Regions from separate parts of the Enterococcus sp. CR-Ec1 genome, predicted to be linked through region 1. Evidence: riboswitches for the same ligand, from Rfam matches in the RefSeq annotation. Region 1 holds a riboswitch; the other holds the start of a gene.
The links. A riboswitch is a leader RNA that binds a small molecule or an ion and turns the genes downstream of it on or off. The one in region 1 is predicted to bind thiamine pyrophosphate.
Positions count from the first base shown of each region.

Region 1 (4,424 bases):
ATAAATTCAATCTGAAATTATTTTGAAAAGAAACCACTAAGGCGAGTCCTAAAATGGCGAATAACTTGACTGTGGGATTGAGTGTACGCATCTGCGACCTCCTTTTGATAGCAATTGAAATCAATGATTTGCGAGCAAAACTGTTGCAACAATAAAACATCGTGACTAACGATCAAAACTAACGTGCCAGTGGTTGCTTTAGCAGCTAATAGCTCCATGATCTGCCAAGCTTGTGTGACATCTTGACCATATGTCGGCTCGTCTACTAGCAGTAGGTCGACCGGGCGCTGCAGTAAGGAGGCAACAGCCAAGCGTCGTTGCTGTCCTTGACTCAGTAGAAAAGGCGACTGGGCACTCTTGTTTTGCAGACGCAATTTTTCGAGTAGTTTTTCGCTCTCGGTCGGGGCGCTTCCTTGGCTAAGCTCTTGCGCAACGGTAGCTGCCAAAAATTGGTCTTGCGGATTTTGCATGATCCAACTGATGGAGCGAAAAGGTGACGGATACTTCTTGATTGGTTTACCTGCCAAAAGAATATCCCCCTTATAGGCCTGCTGCTGTAAAATAGCTTTTAAAAACGAAGACTTGCCGCTGCCGCTACGTCCAGTGATTCCAATCAGTGAGCCCTTATCAAAGGCAAGATCTGGGAAAACAATTTCATGGTTTCGGATGGGTAATCGGAAATTTTGAAATGAAAGCCGTTTTTCGTTAGAAGTCGATTTAATGTTCACAAGCGGCAGCGACTTGCGTAGGTGCTGATCAAGTTGGCGGAGCGCTGCTTGATTGATCGTTCTGAATTCCTCTTCAATCAGCAGCCACTCATCGACCCAGTTAGCGGTCTCTTTGATTTGATGATCGATCAATAAAATACCAAGAGCATTTTTGTGTTGGATTTGCTGCAGCTTTCGTATGACTTTTTGACTTGTGTCCGAATCCAAATTGGCAAAGGGTTCGTCCAAAAGCAAGTAACGACTTTTTAATATCAGACAACAAGCCAATGCGGCTAGCTGTTTTTCACCACCAGACAAGGTCGTGAAAGGTTGATCAGCAAGGTGGGTAATCTCGCAAAATGCCAAAGCTTCAGCCACTTTGTTTGGCATGTCTTTTTGGGGAATACATTGATTCTCTAAACAGAAAAGCAACTCTTCGCGAGGTGTTGCCATGCAAAATTGCATATCAGGATTTTGAAACAATAAGCTGACGGACGTGCTTCTTTCCCGGATGGAAAGCTGGTTCATCGTTTGGCCGTCAATCGTATACGTCCCTCCATCAAACCCCTTCTCATTTAGTCCCGCTAAGAGATGGAAAAGGGTGCTTTTTCCTGTTCCTGAAGCACCATAAATCCCTTTTGTTTCACCAGGGGCCAAAGACAGAGTCAATTTAAGTCGCTTTTGATCCACCAAAAAACTGCCGTTTTTTACCGACAGGCTCATGCGGTTTTCCGTTTGACGATGACCGTTTGATCTTCAGCAATGGGGTAACTGTTGAGAACCCCCATCCGTGTCAGGTGGTCACAGACGATCTTCACTAAAAAGGCTGAAAAGAATAACGAAGAAAGCAAGCGAATAAGAAAGATCGCCAACAGCAACTGCCATTGTAGGTTAATGAAATTTGACCGAATGATTCCCCAAAGAAAACTCGTGATCGTGGCGCCCACGGCTCCAGTAACTAAAGGGAACCACCCGTATCGTCGGTAGCGGCCTAATGCAAAGCCGGCTTCTGTTCCGATCCCCTGTACAAAACCGCTAATAAAAATGATAGGTCCATAAAAATTTCCCATAAACACTTCTAAAAGAGCCGCAATCATTTCAGTGATCGTAGCTGCTCCCGGCTTACGTAGCACATATCCGGCAAAAGCTGCCGCCATGAACCAAACACCAAAGATAAACTCATTGGCTAAGACAGATAAACCAAAGGGCGTTAGAAGCGTACCTAACAACAATCCGAAATGGACAGCCCCAAGATAGATCACGCCAAAAATCAACGAAGCAATTCCTACCATGATGACATCTTTCAAAGCCCACTTAGTCATGTGGCATCGCCTCCTTTTTTGAAGGGCTATTGACCGAAACAGTCGCTTCCAGAACATAGTGGGGGAGATGGTCATGGGCATAAGCTAATGCGGCTTCAAAATACGCAAAGAGTTGGCTTGCTGATCCGGTCAGCATCGTCACATAGTGAGCGGAACGAGGGCTCAAGCCATGAGTCTCTGCCAGTTGGACGATCGTGGCGATTTCTTCCATATAATGATTTTCGCCAAATACGTAAAACGAATATTTGCAATCAACCAAAAAGTCACCATTCGCAAGGTTCTTTCCTTTATTGGGTTGCGCCTGTTCGCCATTCAAGAATGTGTCACCCGCAGTGTCTCCGGGACAGCCTTTGGAAAAAGTAAACTCACCCACGAGGTGTGTCTTTGATTCGTAGGCGTTGATAAATAGCGCCTCTGCTGCGTCTATGACACTAGGCGCTTCCCCTCGAAAAAGGGTACTGAACAGATCGGTCTGCTGCCAAACAGCGCTCGTATTCGTTTTTTCGATACTTGTTAAAATTTGTTGCGCGAAATGGTCTTTCATTGGGTACAAGCTAACTCGGCACCCCGTGATATCGATCCCATCTGCCGCACAGGCGATTGGTTCATTTGTCATTTTTCTCTTCTCCTCTCGATGGTTTTTCTGTCTACAAAAAAAGCGTTCCTCCTTTTTCTATCCACACGTAGACAGAAAAAATGGGAACGCGAAAAATCATGCGCTGCCACTTCCCTACGTTGGTACTAACCAAATCAGGTTCTAAGGGACCAGACATACGTCTATCTCAGCATAAAGCGCCCCTAGTGGATAATCTTCTATTCAATTACCCCCCGAGTGTAGCACAGGAGGCGACAAAGGACAATAGATAGCGATTTTCGTCATTTGCCAATTGTTGCCGAATCAACCGATCCATTCAGTAAGTTAATAATGATATCAGCAGTGGTACATATGAAAGTTTTTACATATAAAAAAACATCTTGAAAAGCTATTGACAAGGAGTAAATAGTTGTGTAAAGTAGAAAACCGATGGTAAAACGTAAACGTTACGTTTTGTTTTTGTAAATCGTAATTGATTTATCAGTGTTTTGCCGAGGAAAAGGAAATATGGAAAAATAAAAAGGAGTGTATTTTGAAAATGAAGAAGTTTTTTAAAATAACGATGTTATCAACAGTAGCCCTAGCTTTGGCGGCCTGTGGACAAGGAGGCTCTGATGCAACTGAACAATCAGGCAACGCTGCTTCTGATAATGAACAAATCCAGGTCATGGCTACGTTTTATCCGATGTATGATTTTACTCGTCAAGTTGTAGGGGATGAAGGGGAGGTTGAATTATTGATGCCCGCGGGCACTGATTCCCACGATTATGAACCTTCTGCAAAAGATATGGCAAAGATCCAAGATGCGGATGTTTTCGTCTACAACAATGAGAACATGGAAATGTGGGTTCCTTCGATTGAAGCCACGTTAAATGACGGGGATGTGACAGTGGTTAAAGCCACAGAAGGAATGGTCCTGTTACCCGGTGACGATGACCACGACCACGATCACGATCATGACCACGGCGATGATGGTCATTCTCATGAATTAGATCCCCATGTCTGGTTAGCCCCAAGCTTAGCCATGAAACAAGTAGAGGCTATCCGTGACCAGCTGAGTGAGGCTTATCCAGCGAAAGCGACAGCCTTTGCTGAAAATGCTGCAAATTATTTAGCACAGTTACAAGATCTTCATGAATCGTATGAAGAAGCATTTAGCAATCCGGCGCAAAATCATTTTGTAACGCAGCACGCCGCTTTTGGTTATTTAGCTTTAGAATACGGATTGACCCAAGTTCCGATCTCCGGTCTTTCACCAAGTGAAGAGCCTTCCGCTTCACGGATCGCAGAACTAAAAGAGTTCGTTCAAGAAACAGGCATTCAGACGATCTATTTTGAAGAAAATGCCAAAGACAGCATTGCCCGGACGTTAGCGTCAGAAGCAGGAGTCGAACTGGCTGTTTTGAATCCATTAGAAGGCTTGACCCAAGAGCAGATGGATAACGGGGAAGACTACATTTCAATTATGGAGCAAAACCGCGATGCCTTGAGAAAAACCACCGATGTAGCAAATGACAAAGAAATGGCTGAAGCCGAAAAAGAAAAAACAGTTTATAACGGCTACTTTGAGGATGCCGATGTACAAGACCGTCCTTTATCTGACTGGGCAGGAGACTGGCAATCCGTTTACCCATTTTTACAAGACGGAACATTGGATCAAGTGTTTGATTATAAAGCAAAAATGGACAAGAAAATGACAGCTGACGAATACAAAGAGTATTATACGACAGGGTATCAAACGGATGTTGCTCAGATCAAGATCACAGACAATACAATGACATTTATTTTTGATGATGGTAC
Region 1 is NZ_CP025223.1:1,440,185-1,444,608, forward strand. It holds gene CXM95_RS06915 (energy-coupling factor transporter transmembrane component T) at 1-91, opposite strand, end outside; gene CXM95_RS06920 (ABC transporter ATP-binding protein) at 18-1,430, opposite strand; gene CXM95_RS06925 (ECF transporter S component) at 1,427-2,029, opposite strand; gene CXM95_RS06930 (YkoF family thiamine/hydroxymethylpyrimidine-binding protein) at 2,022-2,645, opposite strand; TPP riboswitch at 2,740-2,839, opposite strand; gene CXM95_RS06935 (zinc ABC transporter substrate-binding protein AdcA) at 3,163-4,424, shown strand, end outside.

Region 2 (4,424 bases), 1.5 Mb from region 1:
TTTGGGTGGGACTTAACGTACCAGCACCATACAGCAAGGCCTCGTTGGCCAAGCCTTTAAAAATCGGCAGATTGATCCCCACACTGGGAACCGCCACGCCGCCGATCACTGGCAAAGCTTTGTTGCTCAGCTGCGCCCGTAAGACTGCTTCTGAACTTGCCGGCTCCACGGCATCAAAATCAAAGGTCGCTTCCGCTTCCATATTTTTTTCGACCTCACTACGATCAATGGTGCCGACTGCGTATGCTTCACCTGTTTGTTTAATAAAATAATTTTTGATTTGATTATTAAAAATCAATGCTAAACCAATCAATAACAGCACAAGCAAAAAGAGATTGCTCAGCCAATTGAAAAGTCTGCTTTTCTTTTTTCTCATAGGTTCTCGTCTCCATTAGTTTCTTCTTTTATCATACCAAAATCCTCATAAAGACGCCAATTTTGGCCAGTTTTTTTACGAAAAGACAAGATTTGCCTTTTTTTGTCGAAAAAGGGAACTTAAAAATTGTTTTTTCTGTTATTTTGTAATATAACTTTAAACGAAAAGATACAAGCAATTTTCAGCGCTTTGTTGTAGAATGAACTTAGTAGATAGGAGGGATCGATCGGCATGTCTAACACGATTTACGTACATATTGATACAACCAGCAATGCCGTCTTGACCCGCGGGCTTGCCCCCCAAGATTTTAACAAGAGCATCGTCCATCAGCCCAAGAATTTGCTCTTGCTTGATCCTTCCAGTGATTTCGGCGAATTCGACGGTCATACGGGCTTAAAAGTGATACGCGGAATGGAAGATGTCCAACTGTTTTTTCAGCAAATCAACAAAGGTCGCATTGCCGAAGAAATGAAGTGGATCGATTTTAATGATTACGAGATGGTCAAAGAATTGACGCCTTTAGAGATCTCCGAATTGTTATATTTTGGCCACATGAAGACACACCTCCACTCCCCTTTCTTTTACAAACTGCAAAATAACTTTGTTTTCTTTGACTTAAAAGATGCACGTTCCCGCGTTTATTATCGTTACTTAGATGAATATTACCGGATCTTGGCGGATCGGATCACCCGCATCGTCTTAGAAAAAATCAATGATCGCCTCTCCTTTTTTAAAAAAGCAACACCGGTGGAAAAACTCGATTTTAATTTGCTGAAAGAGTTGCGGGGAATCATGCAAGAAGGCATCGTCTTCTGTCTGACACAAGAACAACTGATCGATAAAACTTATACGATCCCGATCTATCTGTCAGAAGATGCTGGCTTGAAAAGCACATTGGTCAATCAAAAAGAGTTAGATCAAATTGCAGTTTTGCGCTACTCAGCCAGCAAAAAAAACTGGTCGTTGGAAATTGATCAAGAATATTTGGCTTTTGGCTTTTTCGACAAAAAAATGTCTTGATGCTTCTCTTTTTCAAAGAGCATCAAGACATTTTTTATGATTTCATTTCTAAAACTAAGCTTTCGGCACAAATAATTTCGGGGCTGCCTTGACTAAGAGACCTAGGACGACCCCTACATAAACGATATTGATGATGACCGATGATCCATTGAAGATCAAGGAATACAGATACGGACTTTGTCCTGGCGGTGCGTACATTCCCCAGACAAAGACTCCAGCCCAATAATGCCAAAACCAACGGCTGATCACCGCCACGATGCCCCCTAAGACGACATACCACGTAACGGTTTTGCTGTTTTGACGGATCGCTTGTTGGATTTTATTAGCAAACAAGCCGCCCATCCCGCCAAAAGCAAAGGCAAAGGGGTATTCAAAGATGATCTGTGGAACGGTGATAAAGTTACGCATGGCGCTACCAATCAAAATATTCAGCAAGCCCCACATAAATCCCGCCGTCATTCCCGGCAGCACCCCGCGACGATACGAATACAAGACCAAGGGCACGAGCCCTAGAGACAAGTCGATACTGGAATTGGCTGTCTGGATCGGGATATACGACAAGACGACCCCGATAGCAGCAATCATCGTTCCTTCCGTCCACACTTGCAGCGACATTTTTCGTTTCAAAAAAAACTCCTCCTTTAGAATCATCACAATTCACAAAGGAGAAGTGTTAGACACTTCAACTCGTCACAATTCCTACGTTCGCATGATCGAAACAGGTACGAAGGGTTTAGAGTACTCTCATTCTCAGCCTTTGCAGACTCCCCTTTGTGATTAGATTCTATTTTATTTTGTGCTTGCGTTTCGCAAGTCACTTTCAAGAATACCATAAATTGGTGAAAAGAAACATGACTGCGATCGTTTTTTCTAAAAACATCCTGAAACTCCTCAGAAAAAAACAACCAATGAGCGGTTAAAGACCGACCATTGGCTGTTGTTCTCATGCTTATGAGGCACGATTAAATTGATAATTTTGATTCAAACAGTGGACTTACTGGTTTGTTCTCATGGATTCGTTTGATCGCTTCGCCCATCAAGGCACCAACACTGATCTCATCGATTTTTTTCGACTTACGGTCTTCTGGCAAGTAAATCGAATCTGTCACAACTAGATGCTCAATGGCCGAATCTTCGATTCGTTCCAAGGCAGGTCCTGACAAGACAGGGTGAGTACATGAGGCGTAAACACTTTTGGCACCTGCTTGTTTCAACGCATTCGCAGCCAATGTGATGGTACCAGCAGTATCGATCATATCGTCGATCAAGACACAAGTTTTGCCTTCAACATGACCAATGATATTCATGACTTCCGCTACGTTGGCTTTCGGACGACGTTTGTCGATGATCGCGATTGGTGACTTAAGAAACTCAGCTAATTTGCGGGCACGAGTCACGCCACCGTGGTCTGGTGAAACGACTACGACGTCATCGCCTTGAATGCCTCTTTCCAAGAAGTAGTTGGCGATCAATGGTGCACCCATCAAGTGGTCAACTGGGATATCAAAGAACCCTTGAATCTGTGAAGCATGCAAATCCAGTGTAACCATACGGTTCGCACCGGCTTTTTCGATCATGTTTGCTACAAGTTTTGCGGTGATTGGTTCTCTTGATCGCGCTTTGCGGTCTTGTCTTGCATAACCATAATAAGGCATTACTACATTGATCGTCTTCGCACTGGCGCGCTTCAAAGCATCGATCATGATCAGCAATTCCATTAGGTTATCGTTTACAGGGCTGCTGGTTGATTGAATCACGTAGACGTGGGCACCACGAATACTTTCTTCAATATTCACTTGGATTTCACCATCGCTAAATTGTTTGACTGAACACTTACCTAATTCAACACCTACTGCAGCTGCGATTTTTTCCGCCAAAGGACGATTTGAGTTCAGAGAAAAAATCTTCAATCTTGGATCAAAATAATGATTTGACATGAGAACCTCCACTTTCTTTGCGTTCATCTAGAAAAAAATGACTCCTTTTTACTAGAATCTTCTTCCTAATAAATAGTAGTCATTTTTCCTTAAGAAATCAAGTCATTTCGCTATTTCTAATTTAGATAAGGTAACTTTTTCGCGTAATCCGCTTTATTTTCCTGACGGGCGCGGGCAATCGCCATACTGTGTTTAGGAACATCTTTGGTGATCGTTGAGCCAGCAGCGATCATCGTTTCCTCTTCGATGGTCAAGGGTGCAACCAGATTAGACCCGGAGCCGATAAAGCAATTGTCCCCGACAGTCGTTTTAAATTTGCTCTTGCCGTCATAATTAACAAAGACTACACCGCAGCCGACGTTGATGTTTTTGCCTAAGGTTGCATCACCGACATAGGACAAGTGTCCGACTTTGGTGCCTTCACCAATCGTCGCATTTTTGATTTCCACAAAGTTACCGATATGGGCATGGGCCAAAATTTCCGCATTGGGGCGAAGGTGGGCATTGGGACCGACATCGGCGCCATCATGAATGATGCTCTCCTCGATCGTCGATGCCTTGATCGTCACTTGGTTGCCGATCTTGCTGTCTTCAATTTCAGAAGCTGCCGTAATGACACAGTCTTCTCCGATCGTCGTCTGCCCTTTGATGATCACACCGGCTTCGATCAAGGTATCTGAACCAATCACAACGCCTTCGTCGATATAAGTCGTCGCCGGGTCGATCAAGGTCACGCCGTTTTGCATGTGTTGACGGTTGATCCGCTGGCGCATCAAGCGATTGGCTTCGGCTAAGGCGATGCGGTCGTTGACTCCTAAAGATTCATGGAAATCTTCGGTTTGATAAGCAGCGATGATTTTGCCGTCTTCCTTTAAGATCTCGATAATATCAGTCAAGTAGTACTCCCCTTGGGCATTGTCCGTATCTAATTTTGCCAAGGCGTCAAATAACAATTCATTGTCAAAGCAATACGTGCCTGTATTGATTTCTTGGATCAGTGCTTCTTCGGTCGACGCATCTTTTTGCTCGACGATTTTTTCCACGATGCCGACATGATCCCGTACGATCCGGCCATAGCCCGTTGGGTCTGC
Region 2 is NZ_CP025223.1:3,758,176-3,762,599, forward strand. It holds gene CXM95_RS18020 (class A sortase) at 1-376, opposite strand, end outside; gene CXM95_RS18025 (hypothetical protein) at 608-1,396, shown strand; gene thiT (energy-coupled thiamine transporter ThiT) at 1,451-2,023, opposite strand; TPP riboswitch at 2,076-2,177, opposite strand; gene CXM95_RS18035 (ribose-phosphate diphosphokinase) at 2,359-3,333, opposite strand; gene glmU (bifunctional UDP-N-acetylglucosamine diphosphorylase/glucosamine-1-phosphate N-acetyltransferase GlmU) at 3,450-4,424, opposite strand, start outside.
Region 2: another riboswitch for thiamine pyrophosphate. It lies ahead of thiT (energy-coupled thiamine transporter ThiT); the one in region 1 lies ahead of CXM95_RS06930 (YkoF family thiamine/hydroxymethylpyrimidine-binding protein).